2 linked regions of the Glaciimonas sp. CA11.2 genome follow. The protein of the gene in region 2 interacts with the protein of the main gene of each other region in a pairwise test. Links are inferred from orthologs where the notes say so. Each region holds a gene or a part of one and is shown on either strand. Other genes may lie near its edges.

Region 1 (4,965 bases), 520 kb from region 2 along the record:
GGATTACTTTGTACGTGCTGGCGCGCATCAGACGCTCTAAGATCGGCCGAGCGTTTGAAGCGATTAAAGAAGATGAAATCGCAGCCCGTCTGATGGGCGTCAATGTGGCTGGATACAAGTTGCTTGCGTTTGTCATCGGCGCGACCATCGCCGGTGTGGCGGGTGCCCTGAACGCGCATTACACCTTTACGATCGGACCGGGAAATTATGCTTTTGAAAATGCCGTCGACATCCTCACAATGGCAGTTTTCGGTGGCACTAGCAGTCTGATCGGCCCGACTATCGGCGCAACATTATTGACCTTGTTGCCGGAAGTTCTGCGCCACTTTAAGGACTTCCGATTAGCGGCCAATGGCGTCATTCTAGTGTTGGTGATTTTGTATCTACCAAAAGGCATTTGGGATCCACGCCGGATGCGTCACTTATTCTCTAAACCGGATAAAAAAACCCAGCCGACAGGAAAGGTGAGCTGATGCTTCAACTCAACAATATCAGCAAAAACTTTGGCGGTTTGCAAGTTTTACAAGACGTTAATTTGAACGTTCCGCAAGGCGGCATTTTCGGTTTAATTGGCCCCAATGGCGCAGGAAAAACCACCGTTTTCAATTTAATCACCGGTCTATTGCGTGCTTCCGGTGGTGACATCGCATTTGATGGTCAGGATATCGGTAAAGTAGCACCGCATAAAATCACTGAACGGGGCATCGCCCGCACCTTTCAGAATATCCGCGTGTTCAAGGAAATGACGCTGCTGGAAAACGTCGTCGTCGGCATGCATGATCATATGGATTACGGCTTCGCCGGTTTGCTATTAAATCTGCCTGGCTATCGCAAAACTGAAGCAAAAGCACGTGAAAGAGCGCTGGAATTATTGTCTTGGGTGCGCCTCGATCACAAAGCGCAATTGCTGGCAGATAGCTTGTCATACGGCGAGCAACGCAAGCTGGAATTCGCCCGTGCGCTCGCCACCAAGCCAAAATTATTATTGCTTGATGAACCGGTCGCTGGCATGAATCCCTCCGAAAAAACGGAACTGATGCGAGAGATTCTGAACATCAAGGAACGCGGTTTCAGTATCTTCATGATCGAGCATGACATGCGTTTTGTGATGGGCTTGTGCGACCGAATAGCGGTTCTCAATTTCGGCCGCATCATCGCCGAAGGCACACCGGATCAGATCAAGAATAACCAGGAAGTCATTGAGGCTTATCTGGGCAAGGAAGAAGCAGAATGAAGCCAATCTTAAGTGTTCGGGACCTGGCGGTTTCTTACGGTCATATCGAAGCTGTAAAAGGGATTAATCTCACCCTCAATGAGGGTGAGATTACGGCCCTGGTCGGTGCAAACGGCGCTGGAAAAAGCACTGCCCTATTAGCGATATCGGGCTTGTTAAAACCAACGCGGGGACAGGTATTACTGGAAGACCGCGACCTTACTCGACTATCTCCTCACAAGATCGTCCAAAGTGGCGTGGTGCAAGTGGCAGAAGGCCGCGCCATTTTAACCACGCTCACCATCGCAGAAAACTTGGCTTTAGGTGCCTACACCCGCAACGACAAGACGCAGGTTGCGACAGATCTGGAATGGATTTATTCCCTATTCCCTGTCCTGCAAAAACGCAAAGAAGGTCTCGCTGGCAATCTCTCCGGCGGTGAACAGCAAATGCTGGCCATTGGCCGCGCATTGATGGCAAAGCCCCGCGTGCTGCTACTGGACGAACCATCGATGGGACTAGCACCGCTGATGATTCAAGAAATTTTCCGCATCGTTAAGGAAATCAACCGCACCGGCCTCACCATCCTGTTGGTGGAACAAAACGTGCGGCAAGCGCTACGCATTGCGCAACGTGGTTACGTGCTGGAAACCGGACAGATTGTATTGGCCGATAGCGGCGTCAACTTGCTGAACAACCCGAAGGTACTAGAAGCGTATTTAGGCGGCTGACCGTCAATGACCAAAACCGCTCGCCCAATGCAAAACGTGACACCTTATCCTTCGATAAGATGTCACGCCATGTTCAACCAAACTCAACCAAACCAGCTAATTACTTCTTCTTTGGCGGAATAAACAAATCCGTAATCGTACCCAGACCCATCTCAGCAGCAAACATCGGCGTCTCAGATAAAGTCGGATGCGCATGAATCGTCAGTGCCAGATCTTCCAGATCGGCTCCCATTTCCATTGCCAGCACCGTCTCGGCCAATAATTCACCAGCATTCACGCCAACAATCCCGGCGCCAATAATGCGTTTCGTTTTTGGGTCCCATAACAATTTAGTCATCCCATCATCACGCCCCATCGCCAATGCGCGGCCGCTTGCTGCCCATGGGAAATTGGCTTTTTCGAACGGAATGCCTTTGGCTTTGGCCTCTGTTTCCGTCAACCCCATCCATGCAATTTCTGGATCGGTGTAGGCGACCGATGGAATTGTCATAGCGTCAAATGCGACTTTATGGCCGCCAATGACTTCGGCCGCCACTTTCGCTTCGTTGGTCGCTTTATGTGCCAGCATAGGTTCGCCACACACATCGCCGATTGCAAAGATATGGGCAACGTTGGTACGTTGTTGCTTGTCTGCAGGAATATAACCACGGTCAGTGACAATAACGCCCGCTTTTTCGGCGGCAATTTCTCTGCCGTTAGGACGACGGCCGACTGCCACCAGCACCATGTCAAACAATTGTGGCTCAGGTGGCGCGCTGGCGTTGCCGTCAGCGCCTTCAAACGTAGCGCGTAAACCTTCTGGCAACGCTTCCAGTTTGGTGACTTTGGTTTTTAGGTAAATCGCTTCATAGCGTTTTTCGATACGCTTTTGCAACGGTTTCACGAGGTCGCGATCAGCGGCAGGAATCAAACCGTCAGCAAACTCAACGACCGTCACTTTGGAACCTAGCGCATCGTATACACAGGCCATTTCCAACCCGATAATACCGCCACCAATGACCAGCAATGTCTTCGGAATTTGACTTAGTTGAAGCGCACCGGTCGAGTCGATCAGTCGTGGATCATCGTAAGGAAAACCAGGAATTTTGGCAACCGATGATCCCGCTGCAATGATTGCACTTTTAAATGCGACAACTTTTGGACCTTCCGCCGTTTGCACAACGATGGTATTGGCTGAACTGAACTCGCCCTTACCCGTAACAACCTGGACTTTGCGTGCTTTGGACAAACCGCTAAGACCGCCCGTCAGTTTTTTAATGATACTTTCTTTCCAGCCGCGCAATGCATCGATATCGATCTCAGGAGCTGACATCTTGACGCCAAAATGCGCCATTTCTTCTGCTTCAGTAATCACCTTGGCAGCATGCAGCAAAGCCTTTGACGGAATACAACCGACGTTCAGGCAAACACCGCCAAGATCAGCATAGCGCTCAATCAGCACGACTTTTTGACCAAGATCGGCAGCGCGAAAAGCTGCTGTATAACCACCAGGCCCAGCACCCAACACCACGGTATCGCATGCAATATCAGCATTACCGGAGAAGCTAGCAGCCGCAGGCGCATTAGTAGGAGATGCTGTGGCAGCCGTTGCTGTGGCAGCCGTTGCTGCGGCAGCCGGCGCTGCGGCAGCCGGCGCTGCAGCAGATGCAGCCGAGGCTGGTTCAGCACCTGCGCCACTTGCTTCTACGCTCAAAATGACCGAACCTTCGGCAATTTTTTCGCCGACCTTAACTTTGATCTCCTTGACGACACCGGCGTGGCTCGATGGAATTTCCATACTGGCCTTGTCCGACTCAACCGTAATCAGCGACTGATCAACTTTAACGGTGTCGCCGACTTTGACCAATAATTCAATGATTTCGACTTCCTTGAAGTCGCCGATATCCGGGACCTTGACTTCGACCATACTCATAGGGTTTGCTCCGTTTTATCTTCCCACATAGGGATTGGGTGGTGTCGCTCCGCTGCTTTTATAGCCGAGCATGTTCGCTACTATTGGTCCGTTGCCATAACCCGCAACGTGACGCCTTATGCTATTTTCGTGACATCATCGGGCGGCCTCAGCGGATAACAAACATCATTTATCCGCCCATTTTTCTTGAGTCCCGCATATTGATCCAGCATCTTGCATTTTTTAAAAGACACGCCGTAGAAGCTTTTTCAAGACCGCTATGGCATCATCAAAAAACTATGAATTCTCAACGGAGCGGCTGAACTTTTATCGAACTCAACGCCAGCCTGTACGCCAATCTCGGCAATTTGGTGAGCGCTGAGATCCTGATCATAGACTGCATACATTCCGCCGAGCGCAAAATTTCGCCCGCTGCCGATACCCCAGAAACGTTCAAAACTAAACACTTCACGATACGAATAGATGCCGAAAATCCCATGAGGATTAGCGACCAGCGCGGTGATTTGCGATGACTCATACGGATCGTCGTCGTCTTCTTTGGTATTTAAAAAATACTGATCTTTAAGAATCGTATGGATGCTGGAAAACGTTTCAAAAATATCTTCTCTGGTATCCAGCTTGCATCCGTCGCCCATCCCTAGCATCAGCTTTCGCATCACTGGAAAATGGGCCGCAGTACCGGCCAAAGTGATAAAGGAACTGCCGACCTGAAAAATCTTATTGTTGGCTTCATAGGCATGTGACAAGCGGGTATCGCCGAAGGTAACGAGCGAATCCGACGCAATCGCGATCTGGTTATTTTTTTTAACCACAACACAGGTAGTCATGACTATTCTCCGACATATCAACGCGCAGGATGAACGTTTAGTAACAAATACCAGCCCGCACTATTAGACCGCAGGTGACCGGACGATGAGGAAACGTCTCCGCTCCTCACCCCGCTTTTACATCGTCCTAAAAAACCCCAATCCCAGCACAGTAAATGCCTGAAACATACCTTCAATGCGCCAAAATTCGACTGCACTTTACAGCAATGTTTTACGCATATCTGCCAACACTTCGCCTAGATACACGCTAAACCGTGCACCCATCGCACCGTCAACGACACG
Region 2 (5,142 bases):
GCGTGGACTCGCATGGTGGCGGGACACAGCACCTGCCGTGCTGCCATTTTTGCCTGCAGAGATTAAACAGCTGCTCGGTTCCGAAATTAAGTTTCAGGAGGATTTTGCGGTAACTGCCACTTATCAAAGCCTGTCCAAAGGGCCCGTGCATGCCGATCTTTTCCGCAATAATGTGATGTTTGACGGCGATAAATTATCGGGCTTTTTCGACTTTTATTTTGCTGGATGCGATACTTGGCTATTCGATCTTGCCGTCACCGTTAACGATTGGTGTATCGACGTCGATACAGGAGAACTTGACGAGGTGCGCGTAGCGGCAATGCTGGACGGCTACCGCTCAGTGCAAGCGTTTAGTAGTGATGATCAAACCGCCTGGCAACCCATGTTACGCGCCGCCGCATTGCGCTTCTGGCTATCTCGTCTTTATGACTTTTACTTACCTCGCGCAGCAGAAATGCTGACGCCGCATGATCCGGCGCATTTTGAACGGATCTTGCGACAACGCATCGCTCACCCGGCTCCGGCCCTGCTCTGAATATAATGGAAAAATTACCTGCAAAAACTGGTTGGATCTGGGTAAAAAGTGGCTTTGCGTTATTCCGCAAACAACCAGCTGAAATCTCGACTCTTTTCCTTGCCTATATGTTCCTGATGCTGGCTGTCGGTATCGTACCTGTATTGGGTCAACTGCTACCGCTGATACTGATACCTGTATTTTCAATGGCGTTCATGCAGGCCTGTGTGCAAATTGAGAACGACAAACGCGTTTTCCCAAATTTACTGCTGACGGGATTTCGTTCGCCTGCAGTGAAAAATCTGTTACTACTTGGGTGCTTATACTTACTCGCCGCAATGATCGCCATTGGCGCCTCGGCATTGATTGATGGCGGCGTTTTCTGGGAAGCTATGACCGGACAGATTCCACTTGATGCCAAAACGGCGCAAGAATCGAATATGACATTAGCCATGATGTTCTCTGCCGCCGTGTACGTGCCCTTTGCCATGGGATTCTGGTACGCGGCTCCTCTTATTGCGTGGCAAAAAATGAGCGTATTCAAGGCGATTTTTTATAGCTTTTTCGCGGTTCAGCGTGAGACAAAAGCGTTTATGGTGTACGGACTTTCATGGGTCGTTTTCGGCGTATTGTTCCCTGCCATTATCAGCGTGATCGTCGCGCTGTTAGTAGGTAATGCATCGATTACGCTTATGGTGCTGTTGCCACTGTCGATCCTGCTAACAGTCGTCATGTATTGCTCGTTTTATCCCACCTACAAGCAGGTATTTGGCGAGCCGGAACCCTCTGAAAAGTAAACTCTTGTAGCTTGTTCACTTCCCCGGTCTCCCCGGAGAAGTGAATTATAAGAGATCTGATGCCTACACCTTATCCAGCTTGGCGATCGTTAAGTCCAGCAATTTCATTCCATGCTTGCCAAAGTTAATTTGCGCGCGGGCGTTTCCACCACCACCTTCGATATTGACAATCACGCCTTCACCGAATTTTTGATGGGCGACATTTTCCCCAATGCGCCAACCCACATCCTGTTTCGTGATTTTGTTTGCAATGGCATTGGCGCCATATTGGGGCTCATCAACCCATGCCGCTTTCGGGTGCGCAAACCAGCTTTGTTGCTGTGGTTGTATTTTGGGTGACAACCACTTGAGCGAGTCTTCAGGCAACTCATCGAAGAATCGTGACCGCAGGTTATAACGCGTCTGCCCGTGCAGCATTCGCGTCTGCGAGAAACTCATGTAAAGGCGCTTTTTAGCACGCGTGATAGCGACATACATCAGACGCCGCTCTTCTTCCACGCCAGAGTCTTCTTTTTGGGAATTCTCATGGGGAAACAATCCCTCTTCCAGCCCTGTAATAAATACCGCTTCAAACTCCAGACCTTTGGATGAATGCACCGTCATTAGCTGCAAGGCGTCTTGCCCGGTTTTAGCCTGATTATCTCCCGCCTCTAACGAGGCATGTGACAAAAATGCTGACAACGGCGACATGATGAACGACAGCCGTGCGTCCGCATCAATAATTTCAATCCCATCCGCGGTCGTAATAGAGGCCGCTGCCAACACATCGGCTTGCGGGCCGAGCAATGCCGGCGCTTCTACTCCAAATCCTTCTTCTGAGACGAATAAGGTCGCAGCGTTGACCAATTGCTCCAGATTTTCGATGCGGTCGGCGCCCTCGCGCTCGGTACCGTAATGCGTTATTAGCCCACTCATGCCGAGCATAATCTGCACCATTTCTGGCAACGGCAAATGCTGCGTTTCAAAGCGTGCACCTTCAATTAACTTGAGAAATGCGCCGAGAGAGGTGCCGGCCTTTCCCGCCACGTACGGTACCGCTGCATACAGCGAAATACCTTGCTGACGTGCGGCATCCTGTAGGTGTTCGAGAGAACGCGCGCCAATACCGCGTGTTGGAAAATTCACGACGCGCAAAAATGCTGAATCGTTATGGGGATTGTCCATCAGTTGCAAATACGCGATTGCATGCTTGACTTCTGCACGCTCAAAATAGCGTTGACCGCCATACACCCGATACGGAATGCCAGCTGAAAATAACGCATGCTCAATCACCCGCGATTGCGCGTTTGAACGATACAGGATCGCTATTTCGCTACGCGTTGCACCCTCATTGATCAGGCTCTTGGCTTCCTCGATAATCCACTGGGCTTCGAGTAAATCACTGGTTGACTCGTAAATTCTCACCGGCTCGCCGTGCCCAGCATCGGTACGCAAGTTTTTACCCAGACGCTTGCTATTATTAGCGATTAGCGTATTGGCAGAGTCTAGAATATGACCTTGCGAGCGATAGTTTTGCTCCAGCTTGATCAAATTTTCGACCTGAAATTCACGCTGAAAGGTACTCATGTTGCCGACATTCGCGCCGCGAAATGCATAAATACTTTGATCGTCATCGCCAACGGCAAACACCGCGCCGCCTTGCCCTGCCATCAACTTTAACCATTTATATTGAAGATCGTTGGTATCTTGAAATTCGTCCACCAAAATATGTTTAAAACGGGCTTGATAATGCTCACGCAAAGGCTGATTTCTGACCATCAATTCATAGGTGCGCAATAATAGTTCGGCAAAATCAACGACCCCTTCGCGCTGGCATTGCTGATCATAAAGGGCGTATAACTCGACAAATTTGCGATTGTAGTCATCGTTAGCTTCGACATCGTGCGCACGCAAACCCTGATCTTTTGCACCATTGATAAAGTACATCAAGTTACGCGGCGGATACTTCTCATCATCGATGCTCAATGATTTAAGCAACCGTTTGATCGCCGATAACTGATCTTGCGAATCAAGAATCTGAAACGTCGGCGTCAGCGCGGCATCCTTGTGATGCGCACGTAGCAGGCGGTTGCAGAGGCCGTGGAACGTCCCTATCCACATCCCGCGTGTATTAATCGGCAACATCGCTGATAATCGCATCATCATTTCTTTGGCCGCCTTATTGGTAAAGGTGACGGCTAGTACGCCTGACGGTGAAACTTGTCCGGTTTGAATAAGCCACGCAATGCGGGTGATCAGTACGCGCGTCTTACCGGATCCGGCACCGGCGAGAATCAAGGCTGGTTGAGCGGGCAAAGTGACTGCGGCGAGTTGTTCGGGATTGAGATTCTGAAGAAGATTTTGCATCCCATCATTATAACTGCGCGGCTATAAAAGAAGCGCGTTCCACGAGAGTGCCGAGACTGTTAGGAAGGGTATACGCTATAACATCGGCACACGGCAAGCAATAATTCACTCCAAAGAGTAAAATACTGCGTTGCAGCAAAGCAAAAATCCTGTCTGCGTTGACCTCTTAGGTTACATCCTGGTTACACCGCTTTTTGTCGATTACTCTCGCTTCCTCATCTTTCTACGTTAACTACCATGTCCGAACCAGCCCGCTTCAACCGCGGTAAGCCGTCCACTTCCGAACCTGGCATGTCGCCTGCGCCTGATTTACAGCAAGCGTCAAAGCTAGACGCGCAGCCCCTTTCAGAGGGTGCCGTTAGCTTCCATATTATCGCCACTTCTTTTTTTACTTTTATTTGCTACCTGTCAATTGGCCTGCCATTGGCGGTATTGCCTGGCTACGTCCATGTAGATTTAGGCTACAGTTCGGTGCTAGCTGGCCTCGCCATCAGTATTCAATATCTGGCCACCATGCTAAGCCGCCCGCGCGCTGGCCGCATTGCTGATTCAGTCGGTCCCAAAACATCGGTGTTGTATGGCTTAATTGGATGTACGGCAAGTGGAGCAATATTAATTGTCGCGGCATTATTGCCATCCATCCCATGGCTCAGCTTGGTTATATTGATGCTTAGCAGGTTAGTGCTCGGTTACTCGGAAAGTCTGGTTGGTACCGGGGCCATTGCCTGGGGCATTGGTCGCGTTGGATCTCAACATACCGCACGCATGATTTCGTGGAACGGCATTGCTACCTACGGCGCACTTGCAGTGGGAGCGCCATTGGGCGTCGTGATCGTTCACGCATGGGGTTTGGCATGGGTCGGCGTTGCCATTATCGGGCTGGGCGGGCTTGGTTACTATCTAGCCCGGCGCAAACAAGCCACCGCAGTGATTAAAGGTGATCACCTTCCGTTTAGAAACGTGTTGCGCCGCGTGTTGCCGCATGGTCTCGGGCTGGCCCTTGGGTCAGTCGGATTTGGATCAATTGCTACTTTTATTACCCTCTTTTATGCGAGCCATCATTGGTCTAACGCCGCCTTCGCTCTCACATTATTTGGTGGCTTTTTTGTGGGTGCCCGGCTCTTATTTGGTTCGGTGATTACACGATTTGGCGGCTTTCGCGTGGCAGTTGCCTGCTTTGCAGTCGAGGCAGTGGGATTGCTGTTGCTTGGCTTCTCCACCGCTTCTTGGGTCGCGTTATGCGGAGCGGCCCTAACCGGCTGTGGCTTTGCGCTGGTTTTTCCTGCACTAGGTGTCGAGGCCGTGCGCAGGGTGCCGCAGCATAATCGCGGAAGTGCGCTAGGCGCTTACTCCATGTTTTTAGACGTGGCGCTCGGCATTACCGGACCGTTAGCGGGATTAATCGCCACCGCATTTGGTTATCCCGAAGTATTCCTGTTCGCTGCCCTGGCTGCGCTTGCAGGTGTTGCCTTAACGATCACTCTG

Evidence for each region. Proteins that work in one complex are often made in the same cells at the same time.
Region 1: the proteins of RGU75_RS04220 (region 2) and lpdA interact in binary tests that used the Escherichia coli proteins (3 or more experiments, as listed by UniProt). The link is inferred for Glaciimonas sp. CA11.2 from one-to-one orthologs.

Annotation. Positions count from the first base shown.
Region 1 is NZ_JAVIWL010000001.1:465,325-470,289, forward strand. Bases 1,451-4,310 are described here. They hold lpdA (dihydrolipoyl dehydrogenase), read right to left. Parts: upstream 3,857-4,310; coding sequence 2,045-3,856; downstream 1,451-2,044. Other genes in these bases: RGU75_RS01980 (ABC transporter ATP-binding protein), read left to right, coding at 1,451-1,944; RGU75_RS01990 (MFS transporter), read right to left, coding at 4,114-4,310. Also shown: RGU75_RS01970 (branched-chain amino acid ABC transporter permease), read left to right, coding at 1-473; RGU75_RS01975 (ABC transporter ATP-binding protein), read left to right, coding at 473-1,234; more of RGU75_RS01980, read left to right, coding at 1,231-1,450; more of RGU75_RS01990, read right to left, coding at 4,311-4,683; aceF (dihydrolipoyllysine-residue acetyltransferase), read right to left, coding at 4,882-4,965. UniProt on the Escherichia coli protein: Lipoamide dehydrogenase is a component of the glycine cleavage system as well as of the alpha-ketoacid dehydrogenase complexes.
Region 2 is NZ_JAVIWL010000001.1:989,110-994,251, forward strand. The notes cover bases 1,017-4,053. They hold RGU75_RS04220 (UvrD-helicase domain-containing protein), read right to left. Parts: upstream 3,658-4,053; coding sequence 1,375-3,657; downstream 1,017-1,374. Other genes in these bases: RGU75_RS04215 (BPSS1780 family membrane protein), read left to right, coding at 1,017-1,311; RGU75_RS04225 (MFS transporter), read left to right, coding at 3,949-4,053. In the rest of the region: RGU75_RS04210 (homoserine kinase), read left to right, coding at 1-535; more of RGU75_RS04215, read left to right, coding at 541-1,016; more of RGU75_RS04225, read left to right, coding at 4,054-5,142. UniProt on the Escherichia coli protein: A helicase with DNA-dependent ATPase activity. Unwinds DNA duplexes with 3'-5' polarity. Translocates on single-stranded DNA with 3'-5' polarity. Initiates unwinding more efficiently from a nicked substrate than double-stranded DNA.